Regions from separate parts of the Methylosinus sp. DMC45 genome, predicted to be linked through region 1. Evidence: predicted binding sites of a transcription regulator. Region 1 holds the regulator's gene; each other region holds the start of a gene.
The links. Region 1 encodes PhoB, which activates phosphate uptake and scavenging genes when phosphate is short. Its sites were predicted from a motif close to TGTCATNNANCTGTCAT; they were not measured.
Positions count from the first base shown of each region.

Region 2: the regulator PhoB is predicted to act here: its motif matches at 1,961-1,977, upstream of ACT53T_RS17320 (YdcH family protein).
Region 3: the regulator PhoB is predicted to act here: its motif matches at 2,626-2,642, upstream of ACT53T_RS19830 (OprO/OprP family phosphate-selective porin).

Region 1 is NZ_JBQUZK010000056.1:431,548-439,331, forward strand. It holds gene ACT53T_RS21155 (ATP-binding protein) at 1-480, shown strand, start outside; gene pstS (phosphate ABC transporter substrate-binding protein PstS) at 638-1,687, shown strand; gene pstC (phosphate ABC transporter permease subunit PstC) at 1,915-2,946, shown strand; gene pstA (phosphate ABC transporter permease PstA) at 2,950-3,789, shown strand; gene pstB (phosphate ABC transporter ATP-binding protein PstB) at 3,786-4,571, shown strand; gene phoU (phosphate signaling complex protein PhoU) at 4,602-5,327, shown strand; gene phoB (phosphate regulon transcriptional regulator PhoB) at 5,324-6,067, shown strand; gene hpnE (hydroxysqualene dehydroxylase HpnE) at 6,258-7,502, opposite strand; gene hpnD (presqualene diphosphate synthase HpnD) at 7,499-7,784, opposite strand, start outside.
Region 2 is NZ_JBQUZK010000052.1:55,800-63,583, forward strand. It holds gene ACT53T_RS17305 (GumC family protein) at 1-874, shown strand, start outside; gene ACT53T_RS17310 (Ros/MucR family transcriptional regulator) at 912-1,382, opposite strand; tRNA gene ACT53T_RS17315 (tRNA-Val) at 1,657-1,731, opposite strand; gene ACT53T_RS17320 (YdcH family protein) at 1,997-2,176, shown strand; gene ACT53T_RS17325 (protein adenylyltransferase SelO) at 2,332-3,762, shown strand; gene ACT53T_RS17330 (hypothetical protein) at 3,773-4,366, shown strand; gene ACT53T_RS17335 (YdcH family protein) at 4,488-4,706, shown strand; gene ACT53T_RS17340 (PepSY-associated TM helix domain-containing protein) at 5,150-6,295, shown strand; gene ACT53T_RS17345 (hypothetical protein) at 6,297-6,866, opposite strand; gene ACT53T_RS17350 (copper resistance CopC family protein) at 6,907-7,326, opposite strand; gene ACT53T_RS17355 (HupE/UreJ family protein) at 7,545-7,784, shown strand, end outside.
Region 3 is NZ_JBQUZK010000056.1:145,159-152,942, forward strand. It holds gene ACT53T_RS19820 (DUF2093 domain-containing protein) at 1-176, opposite strand, end outside; gene ACT53T_RS19825 (OprO/OprP family phosphate-selective porin) at 444-2,102, opposite strand; gene ACT53T_RS19830 (OprO/OprP family phosphate-selective porin) at 2,695-4,353, shown strand; gene ACT53T_RS19835 (OprO/OprP family phosphate-selective porin) at 4,579-6,237, shown strand; gene ACT53T_RS19840 (porin) at 6,469-7,784, shown strand, end outside.

The DNA of each region.
Region 1 (7,784 bases):
CGCCCGGACACGCCGGTCGATCTCGGAATTCTCGTCGCCCATATCGTCGACACTCTGGCGCCCATGGCGGAGGACGGCGGCATAGAGCTGAAGCTCGACATAGAGGGCACGGTGGTGGTGCCGGGCGACCGCGACGAGCTCGCCCGCGTCGCCGAAAATCTCATCGAGAACTCGATCAAATATGGAGCCGGCCCGGTGGAGATCACGCTCTCCCCGCTCGGCGCTTCCGCCGTCTTCTCGGTGCGCGACCACGGTCCGGGCATAGCGCCGGAACATTTGCCGCGCCTCACCGAGCGCTTCTATCGCGTCGACGCCGGCAAGAGCCGCGCGAAGGGCGGCACCGGGCTCGGCCTCGCGATCGTCAAGCATATCGTGGCTCGCCACCGCGGCAGGCTCGCCATAGATTCCGCGCCAGGAAAAGGCGCCACTTTTCGCGTATTTTTGCCATTGATCGACCCGGACAAGCCCGACGGCGCCTGAGCAGTCGCAAATTCAGAAAATAAATCAGCCAGATACACTGTCATGTGACAGTCATCCCGCTGTCGTAAAACCCTCGCCGCGCGCCACTAGGGTGCGCCTCGCTGGGGCGCTGGACGCGCGCCGACACAGTGAACCTCGAGCTCGAAAGAGACCGAACATGCTTTCCAAAGTTTTCCATCGCGTCGCTTTGGCGACGACCCTGGCCGTGGCGACGGCGGGCGCCGCTTTCGCGATCGACATCTCCGGCGCCGGCGCCACCTTCCCCTATCCGATCTACGCCAAATGGGCGGACAGCTATAAGAAAGAGACCGGCAACGGCCTCAATTATCAGTCGATCGGCTCGGGCGGCGGCATCAAGCAGATCAAGGCGCGCACCGTGACCTTCGGCGCCTCCGACCAGCCGCTGAAGGCCGAGGAGCTGGAGGCCGCGGGCCTCACCCAATGGCCGCAGGTGATCGGCGGCATCGTGCCGGTCGTCAATCTGGACGGCGTCGCCTCCGGCGATCTCGTCCTCGACGGCAAGACGCTCGCCTCCATCTTCCTCGGCGAGATCAAGAGCTGGGACGACGCGGCGATCAAGAAGCTGAATCCGAAGGCGAAGCTCCCCTCCGCCGCGATCGCCGTCGTGCATCGCTCCGACGGATCGGGCACCACCTTCAACTTCACCAACTACCTGTCCAAGGTCAGCCCGGATTGGAAGGCCAAGGTCGGCGAGAACGCCTCGGTCGAATGGCCGGTCGGCATCGGCGCCAAGGGCAATGAGGGCGTGGCCAACAATGTCGCCAACACCAAGGGCGCGGTCGGCTATGTCGAATACGCCTACGCCAAGCAGAACAAGCTGAACTTCACCAAGCTCGTCAACAAGGACGGCAAGACCGTCGCCCCGACGACGCCGACCTTCCAGGCCGCGGCCTCCAACGCCGATTGGGCCAATGCGCCGGGCTTCTATCAGATCCTCACCGACCAGCCGGGCGCGCAGTCCTGGCCGATCACCGCCGCCACCTTCATCCTGCTGCCCAAGGCTCCGCAGGATGCGGCCGCGGCCGGCGAGGCGCTGAAGTTCTTCAGCTGGGCCTTCGCCAAGGGCGGCAAGGCGGCCGAGGAGCTGGATTACATCCCGCTGCCGGCCAATGTCGTCGCTCTTATCAAGAAGAGCTGGGCGGCCAATGTGAAGGATGCGAGCGGCAAGCCGCTGGCCTCGAACTAAAATATCGTCTGCGCGCCGGCGAGAAGAAATTTTCGCCGGCGCCGCTCGCGAGACGCGCGAGAGCCGCAGGTGTGGAATGTCGCGAAAGGTATGGAATGTCGCGAAACGACCTGCCCGCGAATGCGCCATGCCCGCTTCTTTTCGACGCGGCGCGGCTCGACGCGGTGAGTTCTCCCGAGACCTGCGCTATGACCTAAAGATGAAAAATCCGCCTTCGGGAGCGCGCGATGGACGTCGGCTTCAACCGCCAAACGAGAGACAATAGCGTGTCGGACCTAGCAATCGTAGAAGCGTCGCCCCGCGCCGCCGAAGTCGACCGCCGGCAAGTTCTCGGCCGCATGGCCTTGTTCGACTTCTTCTTTCATAATTTGACCCGCGCCGCCGCGGTGCTCGTCCTGCTCATTCTCGGCGGGGTGATCTTCTCGCTCGTCTATGGCTCTCTTCCGGCGATAAAAGCCTTCGGCCTCGGCTTTTTGACGACGGAATCGTGGAATCCCGTCACCGAGAGATTCGGCGCCGTGGCGCCCATCTACGGCACTCTGGTGACATCGACCATCGCCATGGTCATCGCCGTGCCGCTGGGCCTCGGCATCGCCATCTTCCTCACCGAGCTCTGCCCCCATGCGCTACGCCGGCCGATCGGCGTCGCCATAGAGCTGCTCGCCGGCATTCCCTCGATCATCTACGGCATTTGGGGCCTGTTCGTGCTGGCGCCCTTCCTGCAGCAGCATGTGCAGCCTGCGCTGATCTCGCTCACCGGCGACATTCCCGTGCTGTCGAGCCTCTTCGCCGGCCCGCCCTATGGCATCGGCATGCTGACGGCGGGCTTCATTCTGGCGATCATGGTGCTGCCCTTCATCACCTCCATCTCGCGCGACGTGTTCGACACGGTTCCGCCGGTGCTGAAGGAGGCGGCCTCGGGCGTCGGCTGCACGACCTGGGAAGTGATGCGCCATGTCGTCATTCCCTACACGCGCGTCGGCGTGATCGGGGGCGTCATGCTCGGCCTCGGCCGCGCGCTCGGCGAGACGATGGCCGTCACCTTCGTCATCGGCAACGCCCATAAGGTGTCGAGCTCGCTGCTCGCGCCGGGCACGACCATATCGGCGACCATCGCCAATGAGTTCACCGAGGCTGTCGGCGATCTCTACACCTCCGCGCTGATCGAGCTCGGCCTCATCCTCTTCGTCATCACCTTCTTCGTGCTGGCGGCGGCGCGCTTCATGCTGATGCGCATCGAGCAGAAATCGGGAGCCTGACCCTTGTCCCTCTATTCCTCCCGCCGCCGCATCAATATCGTCGCCACGACGCTGTGCTGGACCGGCACGCTGTTCGGCCTCGCCTGGCTGGTGCTGATCCTCGGCGCGCTGATCTATGAAGGCGCGCGCGGCCTCTCGCCGGCCGTCTTCACCGAGATGACGCCGCCTCCCGGCGCCACCGGCGGATTGCTCAACGCCATCGCCGGCTCGCTGGTGATGACGACGATCGGCGTGCTGCTCGGCACGCCGCTCGGAATGCTCGCCGGCACCTATATGGCCGAATATGGCCGCTACTCGAAGCTCAGCACCCTCGTGCGCTTCATCAACGACATTCTGCTCAGCGCGCCCTCCATCGTCATCGGCCTCTTCGTCTATACGGTGGTGGTGGCCCGCGTCGGGCATTTCTCCGGCATAGCGGGCGCGCTGGCGCTGGGCGTGCTGGTGGTGCCGGTCGTCGTGCGCACCACGGAGGACATGCTGCTGCTGGTGCCGCTGCCGCTGCGCGAGGCGGCGACGGCGCTCGGCCTGCCGCGCTCGCATATGCTGATGCGCGTCGCCTATCGCGCGGCGAAATCGGGCATCGTCACCGGCGTGCTGCTGGCCATTGCGCGCGTCTCCGGCGAGACGGCGCCGCTGCTGTTCACCTCGCTCAACAATCAGTTCTGGAGCACGGATCTCAACGCGCCGGTCTCCAGCCTGCCCGTCGTCATCTTCCAATTCGCGCTCTCGCCCTACAAGGACTGGCAGCAGCTCGCCTGGACCGGCGCTCTGCTCGTCACCATCGCCGTCCTTCTGCTCTCCATCACCGCGCGCGCGCTCAGCAGCCAGGGAAAACACAAATGACCGCCATGCCGGTTGTCGAAGCCACCATTCCGACCAAAGTCTCGGTTCGCGATCTGGATTTTTATTACGGATCGACAAAGGCGCTGAAATCGATCTCGCTGCCGCTCTACACCAATAAGGTGACGGCCTTCATCGGCCCGTCCGGCTGCGGCAAATCGACTCTGCTGCGCATATTGAACCGCATGTACGACCTCTATCCCAAGCAGCGGGCCGAGGGCGAGGTGCTGCTCGACGGCGAGAACATCCTCGACCCGCGCGTCGACCTCAATCTCCTGCGCTCGCGCGTTGGCATGGTGTTCCAGAAGCCGACGCCCTTCCCCATGTCGATCTACGACAATATCGCCTTCGGCATTCGCCTCTATGAGAAGCTCTCGCGCAGCGAGCTGGACGGGCGCGTCGAGGCGGCGCTGCGCGGCGCGGCTTTGTGGGACGAGGTGCGCGACAAGCTGAACTCCAGCGGCCTGGGGCTCTCTGGCGGCCAGCAGCAGCGCCTGTGCATCGCGCGCACCGTCGCCATTCAGCCGGAGGTGATCCTGTTCGACGAGCCCTGCTCGGCGCTGGACCCGATCTCGACGGCGAAGATCGAGGAGCTCATCGACGAAATGTCCGAGCGCTACACGATCGCCATCGTCACCCACAACATGCAGCAGGCGGCGCGCGTCTCCGATTTCACCGCCTTCATGTATCTCGGCGATCTCGTCGAGTTCGGCGAGACCAATAATCTCTTCACCGCGCCGCAGAACAAGAAGACGCAGGACTATATCACCGGCCGCTTCGGCTGAGCGCGCATCGCGCACGAGGACATTGAGACCATGAGCGAACATATCGTCAGCTCCTATGACCGCGACCTCGAAGTGCTCGGCCGTCGTATCGCCGAGATGGGAGGCATCGCCGAGAAAATGCTCGCCGAAGCCATGGATGCGCTCGCCAATTTCGACATAGAGCTCGCCCATCGCGTCGTCGCCACCGATCAGCGCCTCGACGCGCTGCAGCGCGAGATAGAGGAGAACGCCATCCTCACCATCGCGCGGCGGCAGCCGCTCGCCATCGATCTGCGCGAATGCATCGCCGCCATGCGCATCGCCGCCGATCTCGAGCGCGTCGGCGATCTCGCCAAGAGCATCGCCAAGCGCACGGTGAAAATCCTCTCCGAGGCGCGGGTGCCGCGCGCCGTCATCGGCCTCAAGACGATGGCGGAAGTCGCGGCCATTCAGCTGAAGGACGTGCTGGACGCCTACGCTCAGCGCGACGTCGAGCGCGCCCGCGCGGTCTGGACCAATGACAGCGAGCTCGACGCGCTGGAAGATTCGGTGTTCCGCGATCTCCTCACCTTCATGATGGAGGATCCGCGCAACATCTCCTTCTGCACGCATCTGCTCTTCTGCTCGAAGAACATAGAGCGCATCGGCGATCACACCACCAATGTCGCCGAGACGATCGTCTATCTCGTCACTGGCGAGGCGATGCCGACCGACCGCCCCAAGGGCAAATCGGCGAGCCTCCCCGCCAGCGCGGAACCGGATGAGCCCACGAAATGAATGAAATCCGCGTCGCCGCTCCGCGCGAGGCGCCGCACGACAGGGCGCCGCGAATTCTCGTCGTCGAGGACGACGCGGCGCTGGCGCTGCTGCTCGGCTATAATCTCGAGGCCGAGGGCTTTCTCGTCGAGCATATAGAGCGTGGCGACGAGGCGGAAATCCGCCTCGCCGAATCGCAGCCCGATCTCGTCATTCTCGACTGGATGCTGCCCGGCGTCTCCGGCCTCGAGATCTGCCGGCGCCTCCGCGCGCGCGACGACACGCGCAGCATGCCGATCATCATGCTCACCGCGCGCGGCGACGAGAATGAGCGTGTGCGCGGCCTCTCCATCGGCGCCGACGATTATGTGGTGAAGCCCTTCTCGCCGCCGGAGCTGATGGCGCGCGTCCATGCGCTGCTGCGCCGCGCGCGGCCGGAGCGGGTGGCGACGCGCCTCGTCGCCGGCGACATAGACCTCGACCGCGAGACGCGCCGCGTCAAGCGCGGCGGACGCGAGATTCATCTCGGCCCGACCGAGTTCCGCCTGCTGGAATATCTGATGGAGAAGCCCGGCCGCGTCTTCTCGCGCGCGCAATTGCTGGACAGCGTATGGGGCCTCTCGGCGGAGATCGACGAGCGCACCGTCGACGTGCATGTCGGCCGCCTGCGCAAAGCGATCATCCGCGGCCGCGAGAAAGACCCGATCCGCACCGTGCGCGGCACCGGCTATTCCTTCGACGAGACTTTTGGAAGGAATTGAGGAGGCGATGCGAGCCTGACCGCGGTCCAGGGGGCGCTTTGGATCGCGAGCCTTAGGCTCGCTTTTGTCTGCACGCGCTCCCTCCGCCCATCGTCATTGCGAGCGTAGCGAAGCAATCCTTCAGCCGTGGGCGGCCCCTGGATCGCGTCGTCGCTACGCTCCTCGCGATGACGGCGGCGGCGGGATCAGCCTACGAACGCGCCGCCAGCTCCGCCGCGCGATAGCCGGACCTGATCGCCCCTTCGATCGTCGCCGGAAGGCCGGTCGCCGTCCAATCGCCGGCGAGGAAGAGATTGCGCCAGCGCGTCACAGCGCCGGGGCGGCGCTGCTGCTGCGCCGGCGTCGCGGCGAAAGTGGCGCGCTTTTCCTTCACGATCTGCCATGGCGGCAGCTCCGCCGGCAGGCCCGTAGCGGCGGCGACCTCGGCCCATATGCGCTCGGCGAGGCTTTCGCGCGGCTCGTCCATCAGCCGATCGGCGCCGCTGATCGTCACCGAGAGCCGATCCTCGAAAGCGAACAGCCATTCGGTGAGCGAGCCGATCATGCCGAGCAGCGCCGGCTGGCCGGGCGGCGGCGCGATCTTGAAATGCGCATTGACGATGCCGCGAAAATCATCCGGCGCGACGAGGCCCGGAACGAGCTCCTGCGCCGCCCAGGGCGGGACGGCGAGCGCGACGCGATCATTCGCGCCGAGCGCGATTTTCTCGTCGCCGAAATCGAGCGCTGTGGCGCGCTCCTCGGAAAATTCGATTCCCTTCAGCCGCGCGGCGAAGCGGGGCGCGGCGCCCCGCGCGGCGAGCGCGCTCAGCGCCGGCTCGATGAAAGCCGTCCCGAGCCCGCGCCGCGCGACCAGCGGACGGCAGGCGGCGCCGCCTGCGGCGAGCGTCTCGCGCAGCACGGCGGCGGCGAGAGCGGCGGAAGACTCGCGCGGCTCCGTGTTGAGCGCGGAGAGCAGCACCGGCCCCCACAGCCGCTCATAGAGCACGCCGGAACATTTCATCGCCTCGCCGATGGTCGCGCCCTTTTTGGCGAGGAGAATGCCGATCGCGCCGAGATAATCGCCCGGCGCCGTGCCGGGCGCGCGGCGATCACGCACAAAAATCCACCAGGGCAGGCGCGAGGAATTGGGCCGCATGCGCCAGCGAACGCCATCGCGCGTGTCCAAAAAATCGAAGGCGCATTCCTTCGGCCCTGCCAGCTCCTCCGCCGAGCCGATGCGGCGGGCGTAATCCAGCGCCGTGGAATTGCCGGAGAGCAGCAGATGATTGCCATTGTCGATGACGAGATCGAGGCTGGAATCATAATAGGAGCGGCAGCGCCCGCCCGCCATGCGCGCCGCTTCATAGAGCGCGACGCTCCGGCCCTCGTCGGTCAGGCGAATGGCGCAGGAGAGGCCAGCGAGGCCGGCGCCGATGATATGGGTGGTTCCGCTCACGTCAGCGCGAATCTCAGCAGCGCCAGCAGGACTTTCGTCCGCGAGGCGGAGACCGGCGCCCGCGGCGGCGCGAAACCGCGCGCCACCAGACGGTCGAGAACCGAGCGATAGGCGGTCGCCATCAGATAAGGCGCCTTCACCGCGCGCTGCGGCGAGACGCGCATCAGCAGCTCCGATTCCGCATAATGCTTGCGCGCGCGCTCGGCCACCGCAGCGCAGACTTGCTGAAGGCCGGGATGCGCCAGCACAGCGCCGCGCGCGAAATTCGTGACGCCGGCCGAC
Region 2 (7,784 bases), on a different contig from region 1:
CGACGCCGAGCAGACCCTGCTGATCGCGCTGGCGCTCGGCGCGATCCTCGGGCTCGGCGCCGCCTATGCCTGCGAATTGAAGGATACGGGATTCACGACGATCGCGCAGATCGAGACGACGCTCGCCCTGCCCCTGCTCGGCTCCATTCCCAAAATCGCATCGAGCGACCCCGCCCTCGTCGATCTCGTGCGCGCAAAACCCCTGTCGCGCGCCAGCGAGGCGCTCCGGGCGCTGCGCAGCGCCATCGCCATGAGCGATGTGGACGATCCGCCCAGGCTGATTCAGCTCGCCTCCGCCGTCCCCGGCGAAGGAACGACGACGATCGCCGCGGCGCTCGCCGCCTCCGCCGCGCAATCGGGCCTGCGCACGCTGCTGATCGACGCCGATCTGCGCCGCCGCGCCGCGTCGAAGCTCTTCCGCGCCGAGGAGAGGCCCGGCCTCGTCGAGCTGCTCATCGGCTCCGCGAGCCCGATCGCCGCGATCTTCTTCGACGAGACGCGGGGGCTGTGGGTTCTTCCGGCCGGCGGGGAGATACAGGCTCCCGCCGATCTTCTCGCCTCCGAGAAGATGAAAACGCTCCTGGCCGCGCTGCGCGGAAGCTTCGATCTCGTCATCGTCGACACGCCGCCGCTCGGCCCTGTCGTCGATCCGATCGTCGTCGCTGGCCTCGTCGATAAGACAATCGTCGTGATTCGCTGGGCCACGACGGCGCGCGAGACGGTCGCCCATGCGATCGAGCGGCTTCCCGATCGCGGCAGAATTGCGGGAGTCGCGCTCAATCTGGTGAGCGAGGCGAAGGCGCGCAAATACGGCCCCTACGCCTATTCGCCCTATGCGGGCGGAGGCGCCTTCGACGCCTATCATATCGAGTGAGACGCGCCGACGAGCGAGCTCCGCGGCGCGGCTTCTGTCAGGCCTCGGCGGCGGCTCTGCCGCGCGCCGGCGCGCCGCGCTTCTTCGCAGCGGCGGCGCCTTTCGCCGACGGCTTGCGGCCGAGACCCAGCGATTTGGCCAGAGCCGAGCGCTGCGCGGCGTAATTGGGCGCGACGATCGGATAATCGCTCTTCAGATCGAAGGCGGCGCGATACTCCTCCGGCGTCAGCTTGTGCTCGGCCTGAAGATGACGCTTCAAGGATTTGAACGGCTCGCCACAACAAAGGCAAGAAATCGCATCCGCCGTGACGGATTTCTTCACAGGAACGGCAGGCCGCCACTGCTTGGCCTCGCCCTCCGTTGCATTCGTCGTCTCGGCGTCGCCGCCGCCGAAGGCTTTTTTCACGGCCGCGATGACAGAGGGAAGATCGAGAGGCGCAACAGTATTATTCGAAAGATAGGAAGAGAGTATCTGCGCGACGAGCGCTTTGTCTTCGGCTTCGGACATGGCTTTTTCCTCCGCGGTCGAATCTTATCGATTGGAGCCGATATCGAAGTCGATTGCAATCGGCGACTTCCCGCGTCGAGAGATTCGGCCTCAGTAACAAGCTCAATTTCGATGATATAGGCCGCGGAACGTCGAATTGAAATAGAAACTCCGCCGAATATCGCCGCGGCGCAGCCACGCAACGAAGGAGACGCCACGCGACCGACAAAAAAAATCGCCCGATGTGTTTTCGTCATCGGGCGGCGGAACAGATCGTGCGTAGGGTGGATCAGAATGGTGGGCGCGACAGGGATTGAACCTGTGACCCCTACGATGTCAACGTAGTGCTCTCCCGCTGAGCTACGCGCCCCCGGCGCCGTTCGGATGCTTGCTCCGTCCAGCGCGAGTGACGCCCGTATAATGGCAGTCGGGCCGAGGCGCAAGCGCCCTTCGACAGTTTCCACGCTCTGTCGCAAAACCCCGGCCCCAGCTCGCCAAGCATTAAGATTTCCTTCCGCGAACAGCGGCTTTGGACGAAATAATTCATTTGCCTGAGACATCTTCGCCTCTTGCGGGCCTTGGAATTCATGTCACACTGACGTCGTCCTTCTGTCATCAACCAAAGGAGGCGCCGTATGTCGCTACAGACCCATCTCGTCGAGCTCGAACGCCGCCATCAGGCGCTCAAGAAAGAGATCGATCAGGTTCAGCACCATCCCCGATACGACGATTCGAAGCTCCACGAATTGAAGCGCAAAAAGCTTCAGCTCAAGGACGAGATCAACAAGCTGCGGCAGGGCGTCAGCCTGCACTGAGCAGATTGCGATAGAGGTCTAGCGTCGAGGCGGAGAGCTGCTCTCCGCCTTTTTTTGTGGCGGGGGACGGCGCCCAGGCCGATGCGGGCGCCCGGCTTGCTTCGCGGCGTCTATGGTCGCAGAATTTTCTGCCATAGCGAGAGCCGAGAATCCCCATGCCCCCTTCCCCGCGCTATCGCGCCGAGACCCTCCACGCCACGCTCGGCGACGGCTTCTTCGACCCTGTGGAGCCCGCGCGCTTTCCGCAGCACATATTGCGCTATCGCAATCAGCGCTGGGCGGCGCGCGTCGGCCTGGACACGCTGACGGAAGAGGAATGGATCGCCCATCTCGGCCGTTTCGAGCCGCTGCCCGGCGGCTTTCCGCAGCCGCTGGCGCTGCGCTATCACGGCCATCAGTTCCGCACCTATAATCCCGACATAGGCGACGGCCGCGGCTTTCTGTTCACGCAGCTGCGCGACGCCGGGGACGGACGCCTGCTCGATCTCGGCACAAAGGGCTCGGGCCGCACGCCCTGGTCGCGCCAGGGCGACGGCAAGCTCACGCTGAAGGGCGGCGTGCGCGAGATTCTCGCCACGGAGATGCTGGAGGCGCAGGGCGTCGACACCTCCAAGAGCTTCAGCCTGATCGAGACCGGCGAGCCGCTCTATCGCGGCGACGAGCCCTCGCCGACGCGCTCCAGCGTGCTGGTGCGGCTCTCCCATTCGCATATTCGCATCGGCACGTTTCAGCGCCTCGCCCATCTCGACGATAGCGAAGCGCTCGGACGGCTCATCGACTATTGCGTCGCCAATTATTTTCCCGAGCTGGCCGGCGAGGAAAGCCGCGCCGGCGCTTTTCTGGAGCGCGTCGTGGCGCGGGTGGCGCGGCTCGGGGCGCGCTATATGGCCGCAGGCTTCGTCCATGGCGTGCTCAACTCGGACAATATCAACATCACCGGCGAGAGCTTCGACTATGGGCCGTGGCGCTTCGCGCCGCGCTATGATCCGCAATTCACCGCGGCCTATTTCGACGACAGCGGGCTCTATTCCTTCGGCCGTCAGCCGGGCGCGCTCGGCTGGAATCTCACGCGCCTCGCGGAGACCATTCTGCCGCATGTCGGGCTGCAGCGCGCCGAGCAGATTCTCGGCGGCTTTCAGGCCGTCATCCAGCGCGAGTTCCAGCTCGCTCTGCTCGACCGCCTCGGCCTGCTGCCGGCGGACGATCCCGAGCAGGACGCCGCGCTCGCCAAAGGATTGCTGGAATTTCTCGGCAAGACGCAGGCGCCTTTCGAGCAGACCTTCTTCGATTGGCGCGGCGGCATGGCGAGCCGCGAGCGCGCCGCCGCGAGCCCGGAGGCCGCCGCCTATGACGCGCCGGAATTCCAAGGGCTGCGCGCGGCGCTCGCCGCGCATGAGACATCGCCCGCCGCCAATCTCGACCATCCCTATTTTCGTCGCCCCGTCCCCTGCACTATGCTGATCGAAGAGGTCGAATCGATCTGGGCGCATATCGCGGAGCGCGACGATTGGAGCGCGCTCGCCGACAAGGTCGCGCAGATCGCTTCGATGCGCGAAGCCTATGCGCCGGCGTCTGCCGGGGGATGACATTCGGAAAATGAAGCGCTCGCTATGCGTCTCTCTGTTTCTCGCTCTTTCGAGCGCCGCCGCCGCCAAAAATCTGCTGATCGACAAAGTCCCGCCGAGCGGGGCCTGCTTCTTCCGTCGCTATGACGAAGCGCATCTGCGCGCGCATCCCGGCCAGACCGTCGTCTCCGTGCGGCTGTCGCTGCAGCGCGAGCTCGCCACGACGCCGGAGGACGCGCGCGATCTGCGCATCGAGCTTCGCCACAAGGGCCATGGCAAGCCCTTCTATGTCGTCGGCGGCTGCGTTTGGAGCGAGGAGGCCAATCGCGACGTCTCCGGCGCCCGCCTCGTCCGCTCCTTCCGCAAGGACGCCGCCGCCCGATGCATGGCGCGCGGCGGCCTCGGCGGATCGGCCGAGGAAGGCGGCGAATTTCCCATCGATCTCGCCGAGGATGGCGCTTCGGTCACGCTCTACCTGGACGAGGGCGTGAGCGGCTGGCGCGGCCCGGACCAGAAGAAGAAATCCGTCTATCTGGAGCTGACGCGCCAGAACCGCGTCTTCGAGCTGGAGCGCGTCGATCCGGCCGCCTGCGTGGAGCTGGACAAGTCGATCGCGGTCGATTGAGACGGAAGATTCGCGGGAAGGCGTCGCCGCCTTCTCATTAGGACTTGAAGATGAACATGATGCGAGGCGATAATCCTCGCGTCACGACTCGCCGCCGAGCGGCGCTCGGGCAGGTTGGCGAATGGTGGATGAGCTGAACGAAGCCGAACGCGATGCGATCCGGCAAGAAGTCGAGCGGCTGAGGCTCGAGCACAAGGACCTCGAGGATGCGATCGACGCCCTTCTCGCGGTCGGCGCCGTGGACCAGCTGCAAATTCAGCGGCTGAAGAAACGAAAATTGCTGCTGCGCGATCGCCTGGCGTTTCTAGAGGATCAGCTCACGCCCGACATCATCGCCTGATGCGGGCGAAAGCGGCGCTACTTCCACATTCGGAGGCCGACCGCCACGGCGAGCGAGACAATGGCGACGATCGCGAGGACCGCCACGAGCCTTACGGTTTCCTTGCTATCCTGGGCGCTCCCCATACGGTCCTCCGCCGTTCTTTTTTCAATTTTGGCGAGCCTATGCCTGTCCTAGAGAGATACAATATGCCGAGATGCGGCGGAACAGCGCAGCAGGTTCCCGACTCGGACAGCATTTGCGCCGCCCGAGGCTTCAATCATCCTATATTACACGTTTAGCGCCGGACGGCCAAAACCTCCCGCCGCCGGCGGGCGATTTTCTTTTTGAAATCTCCGCCGCTCCACCGCCGTTGACACGCAAGGCGGAAGAGGCTCCCCTCTGCGCGGCGACGCCGAGCACGAGCGACATCTCGATCTTTCGGCGGATCGGAGGCGCGCATCATGGGTCGTAACGAGCGGGGCCGCAAAATATTTCTGGCGGTCCATCGCTACATCGGCCTTTTCGCCGGCGCGGTTTTCGTCCTCATCGGGCTCAGCGGCGGCCTGCTCGCCTTTCGCGAGGATATCGACGAATGGCTGAACGCTCCGCTCATGCGCGTCGAGCCGCCGACGCCGGCCGTCATGCGTCCGCTCGACGAAATTCTCGCGGCGGCGACCGCGGCCATGCCGGCGGAGAGCCGCCCCGAGCGCATCACTCTGCCGCGTCATGCGAAAGCTGCGGCGGTCATCGCCTATATGATCGAGACCGACGATCTCGACAGCTCGTTCCGACAGATTTTCGTCGATCCCTACCGCGCCGAAGTGACCGGCGACCGCTTGCTCGCGCATGGCGACGATGTTTTCGCGCAGCCGTTCGTGCAGATCGTCATGGCCTTTCATTGGACGCTGCTGCTCGGCGTGAACAACGCCTATCTCATCGGCTGTCTCGGAATTGCGCTCTTCGTCTCGATCATGCTCGGACTCTCTCTCTGGCTGCCGCGCAATGGCGATTGGCGGATGGGGCTGACGATCAAATGGGGCGCGAGCCGCGAGCGCATCGTCTATGACGCGCATCGCAGCGTCAGCGCCTATTTCGCCATTCTGCTGCTGGCGACGCTCGCCACCGGAATCGCGATGATCTTCAAGCCGGCCACGCATTCGCTGGCGACGCTGATCTCGCCCGTGCGGCCCGAGCCGGACTTTGGACGATCGACGCCGATCGACGGCCGCGCGCCCATCGGTCTCGATGCAGCCGTCGCCAGCGCGGACAGGATTTTCCCGGAAGGTCGGCTGCATTGGATTCTGCTGCCGAGCGGCGACGATGGCGTCTATGTCGTCGGCAAGCAGTCGGAAAGCGAGCCCAACCGCGCCAAGACATTCCGCAATGTCGGCGTCGATCGTTACAGCGGAAGCGTGCTGCAGATTCAGGACCGCGACGATTTCACCGCGGGCGAGAGGCTGCTCGAATGGCTGTTCCCGCTGCATTGCGGCGAGGCTTTCGGCCTTCCCGGCCGCGCGCTGGTCGCGCTGACCGGGCTCGCGCCGCTCGCCCTCTATGTGACCGGGTTCCTGCGGTGGCGGCAGAAACGCCGCGCTCGGCGTAAATAGATCACTGACCGACAGAGATCGGCATGGCGATCTTGTCCTCCTCGCCCTTGCCTTCGCCGAAAGCGAGCTCGAGGAGATATTTGCCCTTGTGATCGACCGAGGATTCCAAGGTCACGAAGCCGGCCGGATGCGGCTTCGAAGGGACAGAGGTCAATAGCTCGAGGCCGCCTTTGGCGTCGCTCTTGTAGAAGGCGAGCGCGACGGATTGGCTCCGCACATCCTTCTCCATCAGCGTGACGGAGAAGATCACCTTGCCGGTGCCCGGCACACGATCGCAATATTCGTCATATTTGCTGAGGTCGGTGGTGGGGCCGCCGGCGCTGCTGTCCGAATCCCCGAGGAAATAGGTGGTCAGCCGCGCCGAATAGAAATCGCTGACCTTGAGGCAGTTGGCCATCGTGCGATCGCCCGCCTTGACCGCCGGCCGATAGAGATGCGCGTCCAGAAAATCATTCCAATAGAGGCTGAAGGACGGCCCCCAGAGCGAATAGGTGAAAGCGGCCGCATTGCCGGCGGCGATCGCCACGACGGCGAGGAACAACAACAGATTCATCCGGCCGTTGGGACTCATCGCGGCGGCTTCCTTTCCCTTAAGCTGCGCTCGATCGGCGCTATTGCGGCCGCACCTCGAACTCCCAGGCGCCGCTGACGAGATGGCCGTCGGCAGATAGCGCGCGGTAGCGGACCGTATATTTGCCCGGGCCGAGCGGATTGACGCCGACCGAGACATGGGCCGGATCGGCGCGATCGATCGCGGCGTCGCGCTTGTCGACCCGCTCGCCGGAGGCGGCGATCACCGCCAGCGCCGCGAAAGCGTCCCTTATGCCGGCGTCATACCAGACATCGACCTTGCCGATGTTTCCGGGCGCGACGCCATCCTGCGCCGGCGAAGTGCGCACGACGATGGCGTGAGCCCATGCGCGCGGCGAGGCGAGACAGACAGCGAGGCCGAGCAGGAGAAGCGCGGCGCAGCGCGGCGCGACGGCGGTTCGACGAGAAGCGCGATGAGGAGCGGCGGCGGGAAGGTTCATGGTTTCCGTTTTGTCGTGCGTCCCGTGATGCTAAGCGCCCTCTCGGGCGTGAGCAAGGCGCTCGCGCCGCCACCGATTGTGCGACGCAGCGAGCGCGCCGGCCCGCCTCGGCCCTATCCGCTTCGGCCTTGTCTCGGCCGGGCTGATATGCACTATTTCAGCTTCTTGCATACGTCGCCGTGTCACGAAGCGTCAAGAGAGACGATGGCGAAGGAGAGATGATGAGAATAACGCCTTCGCCCTTCGCCCTGCTCCTCGCCATTCTCGTCCTTCTCGGCGGCGGGGCTGCCGCGCGAGCGCATACGGCGGACATTTCCAGCAGCCGCATCGTGCCGGAAGGAGGCGGCCGCTATCGCCTCGACGTCGGCTTTCTCGGCGCCGATATCGAGCGCATGTTCGCCGAGAGCAAGCCGAGCGCCGCCGATGTCGATCTGACCGAGCCCGGCGTGATCGAGGCG
Region 3 (7,784 bases), 290 kb from region 1:
CTCGAATAGGCCTCTTGCAGGTCGACGTTCCAATAGCGGAGCTCTTCCAGCAGTATGGGCTCGCCGGTCACGGCGCAGCGCACGAAGGCGCCCGGACGGCGAATGCGGAAGTCGCCGTCGCGATATTCGACCTCGGCCTCGACCGCGGCCTGCGGCTGTCGTTCGAACCGGTTCATGCGGATCCTGCGTCTCGCCCGCTCGGTTAAGCGGCGTACTGACGAAATAAACGAGGTCATGCCGAATTTTCAATAGGAGAGACGCGATTGGCAAGGCCGAATCGCATTTGGGCGGCAAAGCTTGCGCCAGCGCTCGCCAAAAAACCCGCGCCCGCGCCAGAAGCCGTCTCGGACGAGCGTCATTGGAAAGGAAATCGCCCCAAAACGCGAATGGCCGCCCCAAAGGGGCGGCCATGAAGATCGATTCGATGTTGTTTCGACACGCTCTCACCAGAAGACGTTGGCGCGGGCAAGGAACAAGCTCGGATGCTCTCCGTTGAGATAGGGGCGGTCGGAGGGCGCAACCAGCGTCAGCGCCTTCGTCCAATTGGCCTGCAAGCGGAAGCCGTTGACCGGATACCAGTTCAAGCCAATCGTCAGATTGTCCTGACGGCCGCCGAGCGTCGCTGTGCTGGCGAGCGCTTTTTGAGCCGCCGTGCCTGCCGCCGTCGCCGCATAGACGAAATTGCCATCGACGAGGCCGCCATTGTTGAGATTGATCTCGCTGTAGCGCGCGGCGAGCTCCCAGGCGCCCCAGCCGCCCTTGTTGACGGGGTCCTTGATCTGAATCGGGCCGAAAGTGCCGGGCGTGAAAAAGTTCTTGTCGTAGCTGCCATAGACGGCGGCGCGCGATTCTCCGGTCAGGAACCACGAACCTTGGACATAATAGCCGCTGTATTGGAGGCTCGAGCCGCCGCCATTGCCGAGCAGGAGGCCGTTGAGCGGATCGCGCTCATATCGCGTGGCGATATATTCGCCCTGCAACGAGACGGGGCCATAGCTGGCGGCGGCTTCGAAGCCGTAGCTATAGGCGTATTTCAAGCAGCCGTTCTTCAGGACGAAAGGCGCGGACAGGAGACCGAGGCCGGTCGCGTTCGTCGCCAGGCTGCCCGAGGCCGCGCAAGTCAAATCCTGCGCCGCGGACACGCGCGTCCACGTGCCGCTGCCGCCCAGAACATCCGCCTCCTCGCGCTCCGTGCCGGCGCCCGGCCGCAGGAAGGCGGAATCGGTGGCGGCCGTCGTGTTCTCCGGCTTGTGATAACGGAAGGACGAGCCGAGATGCAGCAGCTTGTCCTCCTCCTGAATGGGCGCATAGGTGGCGCGCACCGCCGCGTCCCAATATTGCGCGCCGCCAGTGGGCGGAGCGACCGCTGTATCCTGCGGCGAGGTGGAGAAAATGCCGGTCTTCACCGTCCACAGCTTGTCGCCGATGGTGACGGCCGCGCCCGTGTGACGGCTCGGCGCGAGCACGGTCGGCAGCGCGCGCTCGAGGAAGGTGATATTGCTCGTTGAGCTGTTCGTCTCCATGCTGAACGGCTCGAAGAAATTGCCGACCTGGAAGGTGACGGGCTGCTTGGAGATCTCTTCCGGCAGCAGCTTGGCGCGATAGCCGATATAGGCGTCGCGTATGCCGGTCACGCCGGAGTTGGTGAAGTCGTATTGGAAGCGATAGTACCAGTCTTTGTAGGCCTTGCCCTCGAGCCAGATCTGCGCGCGGCGGAAGCCCACATTGCTGCGCGACATCGTGTCGGCCGAGCTGGCGAAGCCGCCGTCGATCTGCATGCGGCCGCCGAGCTTGAAGCTGAACGCCTTGTCCTCGGTCTCGACGAAGAGGCCGTTGCGGAAGCTGACGAACACCGGCGGCGGCGCGACGAGGCCCGGCTGGGTCTTGGCGGAATTCAGCGCGTTCTTGACCTGGGCGTTGGTCTTGGCCTGCTCGGTCATCCGAGCCTCTAGGCGCTTGATCTGCTCCTTCAGCGCCTTGATCTCGCTCGCCGTGTCCGCCAGCGCCGACGCCGGAGCGCCCACCATCCCGCAGAAGGCGGCGAGCGCGACGCCGCCCGAGAGCCGCCGCGTCATTTTCGACCCGATAGTCTGTTCTCTCATCTCAGCCCCCTGCGCTCGGCGATTGCATGGCGCCTCGGACGTCCGCTCGCCGGACGAGATTTGCATTCCGGTCGAATGAATATCTCGCGTCGACGACAGGTCTCCCCAGCCCGAAGAATACATGCAAGGCGCGCGACGATTGCACATTTTGCCTACTAAACATCTGATGATGCCCAAATTATCGCCAGATGCGCCCGCATGATGGGCTTCTAACAGCGAAATGTTCTTTGGATACACCACATGTAATTGTCTTACATTTCGATCGGCCGTCCGCGCAAGGCCGGAATCGGCTTCTCTTAAGGATTTTCACGTATGTGTTGCCGATTCGACACAATCGCAATGTGGCGTCGCTGTGAGGCCCGACGATATTGCGGCGCGCGACCGGACGCTCGGGCGGGATCGAAGGCGACAGCTTTATCGCGGGCTTATCACGGACTTGCCGCTCTCCCGTCACGCCGACGACGTGGCATTTGGGCAACACCCTACGTGGAAACCGATGTCACAATCCGCCGCCGCCGTCTTTTGTGATGATTGTGTCACACAACGCCTCTAGCCGTGCCGTAGCGGTAAGCAATTCAAGGCAGAGGCTGACATGAGACAGGTACCGAACGTTCAGACGATCGCGAAGGGCGCGACGCCTTCGAAGCTGCTGGGAGGCGTAGCGGTCCTCGCCCTCGGCGCGTTCGGCGCGCCCGCGGCGGCCCACGCCGACACGGCGAGCGAGATCAAGGCGCTCAAGGCCGAGCTGAAGCGGCTCGAGCATCGGCTCGAGGAGCAGGCCAAGACGACCCATCAGGTCAAGAACGCGCTGAACTCGGCCAAGGCTGCGCCGGGCGGCAACGCTCCGCCGCCGGTGTTCGTCAGCTTCAAGAATGGTCTCTATGTCGAGACCGAGGACAAGAGCTTCGACTTCAAGGTCGGCGGCCGCATCCAGGCCGACGGCGGCTTCACCAGCTATCCCTCCGCCTCCGGCGCCCGCAGCAACGTCGGCTTCCGCCGCGCTCGCCTCGAGGTCGAGGGCAAGGCGTATAAGAACTGGTTTTACAAGTTCCAATACGACTTCACCGGCACCGGCGTGACCGGCATTCGCGACGCGTTCGTCGCCTATCGTGACACGCTGCTGCCGGAGTCCATCACCAAGCAGCCGGTCACCTTCCAGGTCGGCAGCCAGTACGAGCCGTTCAGCATGGAGACGGTGACCTCCTCGAAGCACATCACCTTCATCGAGCGCGCGCTTCCCGGCGCTCTGGCCCCGGATCGCCATGTCGGCGCCAAGGTCGGCCTCGGCGACAAGAATTGGAGCGTGCAGGCGGGCGTGTTCTCGACCAGCTTCGGCCAGGACTCCGCGCAGGCTCCCGCCGTCACCGGCCATCAATATTGGGACCTGACGACGCGCGCCACCTATGCGCCGATCGTCGAGGAGGACAAGCTGCTGCATTTCGGCGGCTCGTTCATGTATCATAAGCCGAACGACTCGACCGCCGCCCAGGACCCGAACAATCTGCTGCCGGGCACCGGCTCGCGCGACGAGACCGACATTCTCAACAACCGCTATGTCGTCGTTCCGGCGGCGCAGGCGCTCAATTGCAGCCCCGCTTTCAAGGCGGCGTCCGGCGTCGCGCTGCTGTGGACGCCCGGCTATCTGCAGAACGGCTGCTTGAAGTCGAGCTTCAACTATAACTTCGAAGTGGCGGCCTCTTACGGGCCGTTCTCGGTCCAAGGCGAATATTCCGGCGCTCATTACGAGCGTGATGCGGGAACGGCCTTGGCGCTCGGCACCAATGGCGGATCGAGCCTCAATTACAGCGGCTATTATGTCCAAGGCTCGGTGTTCCTGACCGGCGAGTCCCGCGCGGCCTCTTATAGGGGCTACGACAAGGACTGGAACACGCCCGGCACCTTCAGCGACGTCGCGATCCTCAATCCGCTCAGCAAGGGCGGTCTCGGCGCCTGGGAATTCGCCGCGCGCTACAGCGAGCTCAACCTCAACAATGGCGGTCTCGTCGACGGCAATTTCGCCTATTTGGCGACCGTCGCCGGCAATGCGGCGCAGAAAGCCCTGGCGAGCACGGCGACGCTCGGCGGCCGCGAGGAGAACCTCACTCTGGCGCTCAACTGGTATCCGGTGAAGGGCGTCCGCTTCCAGGCCAATTGGACGCGCGCCATGACGCTCGTCGCTCCGTCCGACAAGCCTTATCTCAACGGCCAGCATCCGAGCACCTTCCTCGCCCGCGCGCAGGTCTTCTGGTGAGCGAAATCTCCGGCCTTCGCAGGCTCGGCGAGACGATCGAATCACGAAAGGCCGCCCTTCGGGGCGGCCTTTCTTCGTTATGAAACTGATATTTATAACGTGACATTTCCGCAACAGAGGCGGCGGAAACGCCGCCGCGGCGGCGCGGCTCGGCCCCACATCTCTAGTCAATCCCTATAGTCCATGGTTAAGGAATTTTACTGATCCGTTCATATGGGGACGAACATGAAGAAACACGGCGATATCGGCGGCTCGACCGCGCGCCTCTCGGGCGGAGTCGCCCTCGTCGCATTTTGCGGGCTGCTGGGCGTTCCGGCCACGGCGCTGGCGGATACGGCGAGCGAGATCAAGGCGCTGAAGGCGGAGCTCAAGCGGCTCGAGGCCAAGGTCTCGCAGCAGGCCAAGGACAATGCGCAGGTCAAGAATGCGCTGAATTCCGCCAAGGCCGCGCCCACCAACGCCCCGCCGCCGGTCTTCGTCTCCTTCCGCAACGGCCTCTTCGTCGAGACCGAGGATCAGGACTTCAATTTCAAGGTCGGCGGGCATCTGCAGATCGACGGCGGCTTCGCCTCCTCGGCCGACACCATCTCCCGCTCCAATGTCGGCTTCCGCCGCGCCCGCCTCGAGATCGAGGGCAAGGCGTTCAAGAACTGGTTCTACAAGGTCCAGTACGACTTCACCGGCGCCGGCGTCGCCGGCATTCGCGATTTCTATCTCGCCTATCGCGACAAGCTGCTCCCCTCGGAGATCAGCTCGCAGCCCGTCACCTTCCAGATCGGCAATTTCCGCGAGCCCTTCAGCCTCGAATCGACCGAATCGTCGAAATATTTCACCTTCATCGAGCGCTCTCTGCCCTCCGTTCTCTCGCCGAGCCGCCACACCGGCGCCGCGGTCGCCGTCGGCGACAAGCAGTGGAGCGTCAAGGCCGGCATATTCTCGACCAGCCCGCAGGACACGGCGACCGCCCCGCCCACGGGCGAATCGCAATATTGGGATGCGGCCGTGCGCGGCGTCTATGCGCCGATCACCGAGGAGGACAAGCTGCTCCATCTCGGCGGCTCCTTCAAATATCACAAGCCGAACAACACCACCGCGGCGACCGACGCCGCCAATCTGCGCCCCGGCCAATCGCCCGAGCGCGAGGAGACCGACGTGCTCGGCGGCGGCGGCGCGCTCACCCGCGTCTCCGCGGCGCAGGATCTCTCCTGCGGCGCCTCGGCGGCCAGCCTCAACATCACGACCACCGGAGCGGGCCAGCTCATCGCCCCCTTCGCCCGTCGCTCGAGCTGCCTGAAATATTCCTACAACTACGGCTTCGAGGCCGCCGCCGCCTATGGCCCGGTCTCGCTGCAGGCGGAATATATCGCCGCCCAATATGAGCGCGACTTCACCAACGCCCTCATCTTCGGCAATGGCGGCGGAACCAGCCTGCGCTATAGCGGCTATTACGTTCTCGGCTCCCTGTTCCTGACCGGCGAGTCCCGCGCGGCCTCCTACAAGGGCTACGACAAGGACTTCAACACGCCGGGCAGCTTCGGCGAGGTTCAGATCAAGAACCCGCTGAACAAGGGCGGCTATGGCGCCTTCGAGCTGGCGGCGCGCTACAGCGAGATCAATCTCAACAATGGCGGTCTCGTCGACGGCAGTTTCGTCTATGCAGCGACCGTGGCCGGCAACGCCGCGCAGAAGGCTCTGGCCAGCACGGCGACGCTGGGCGGACGCCAGGACAATTTCTCCCTCGCGCTGAACTGGTATCCGGTGAAGGGCGTGCGCTTCCAGGCCAATTGGACCAAGACGCTGACGCTGGTCGCGCCCTCCGACCGCCCCTATCTCAATGGCGACCGGCCGAGCCTCTTCCTCGCGCGGGCGCAAATCTACTGGTGAGAGGCGCTCGATCGAGGCGTCTTATATTACGCCCCAATTCATGCGGCCGCCCCTTCGGGCGGCCGTTTTTTTGGGCGATGCGACGCAGCGGCGGACGTTTGCATCCTGTAGAAAACATAATATCAAATTAAGAAATTCGCGTCGCCGATTCGGCGCAGCGTAGGTAATCGGCCTATTTACTTAAGCGTAAATACGTAATTCGATTCCTTTTTGCTGCGGCGGATCTCGAATATGTCCAATATATTCCGTATTTTTATTGTCATCGTGACAGTCGCGCAAAGCGTCGCCGCGGGGCGCGCCGAAGAGCTTCCGAAACGGCAGGCCGCGCCCGTCGAATATGTCCGCATCTGCGACCAATATGGCGCGGCCTTTTTCTATATCCCCGGCAACAACACCTGCCTGCGCATCGGCGGCACCGTCGTCGCCGAATGGCGCTCTTGGAGCACCTCCTACCGAATGTCGCGCAGCATCATCGCGACCGACAATCCTTTCGCCTTCGGCCCCAGCATCAACTCGAATCCGCTCGGCATTCCGGGACATGTTCCCATCCTGGGCTATTCCAATCCGCGCAGCGGCGACAATTCCGGCTTCGTCGGCCTCGGCCGGGTGGAGATGGACGCGCGCGCGCCGACCGACTACGGCACGATGCGCGCCTTCGTGCGGCTCGAATCGCAATTCGGCTCGGACAGCAGCGCCGCGACCGGCTCGATCAGCGGCTCGCAATATTTCGGCGCCGCCAATTACTCCAATGGCACTGTATTCCGCACGACGGCGCGCGAGACGACGATCCTCAACAAGGCCTTTGTGCAATTTGGCGGCGTTACCGCCGGCCGCGTGCAGTCCTTCTTCGATTTCTACACGGACAATATCGATTGGGAGGCGCTGCGCGGCTCCAACGCCACCGTCGGCGCGCTGGCCTATACCTACAGCTTCCGCGACGGTGTCTCTCTGAGCTTTTCTCTCGAGGACAATGTCTCGCGGCGCGGCTTCGTCGGCTCGACCATCGGCGCCTTCAATTATGTGGCGGCGGTCTACGGCCTCTCGGGCGCGGCCGCGGACGCCGCCGCAGCGGCCTGGGGAACGCGCTTCACCGGCGTGCCGGACGGCGTGCAAATTCCAGAGATCGTCGGCGCCTTCCGCATCGACCAGCCCTGGGGCGCCGTGCAGCTGTCCGGCGCGGCCCATCAGCTGCGCACATCCACCTACACGCGCAACGCCACAGTGGCGACGCCCGTCACCGGCCTGCCGCTCGGCACCGCCATCCCCGTCGTTTCGCAGGAGGATTACGGCTATGCGTTTCAGCTCGGCTGGCAGTTCAATCTCGACAAATTCGCCCCCGATATTTTTTCCGAGGGCGACAAATTATGGGTGCAGGGAACCTACGCCCGCGGCGCCGTCGGCTATCTGATGGGCAATAATCTCAGCTTCAACGGCGGCCCCGTGAACGGCAACGCCTTCTACGGCTATGGCAATGGCGGCGTGAAAGCCAGCAACGGCTGGGAGTTTCTGAGCTTCGACTGCATATGGACCGCCGCCGCCCATTGCGA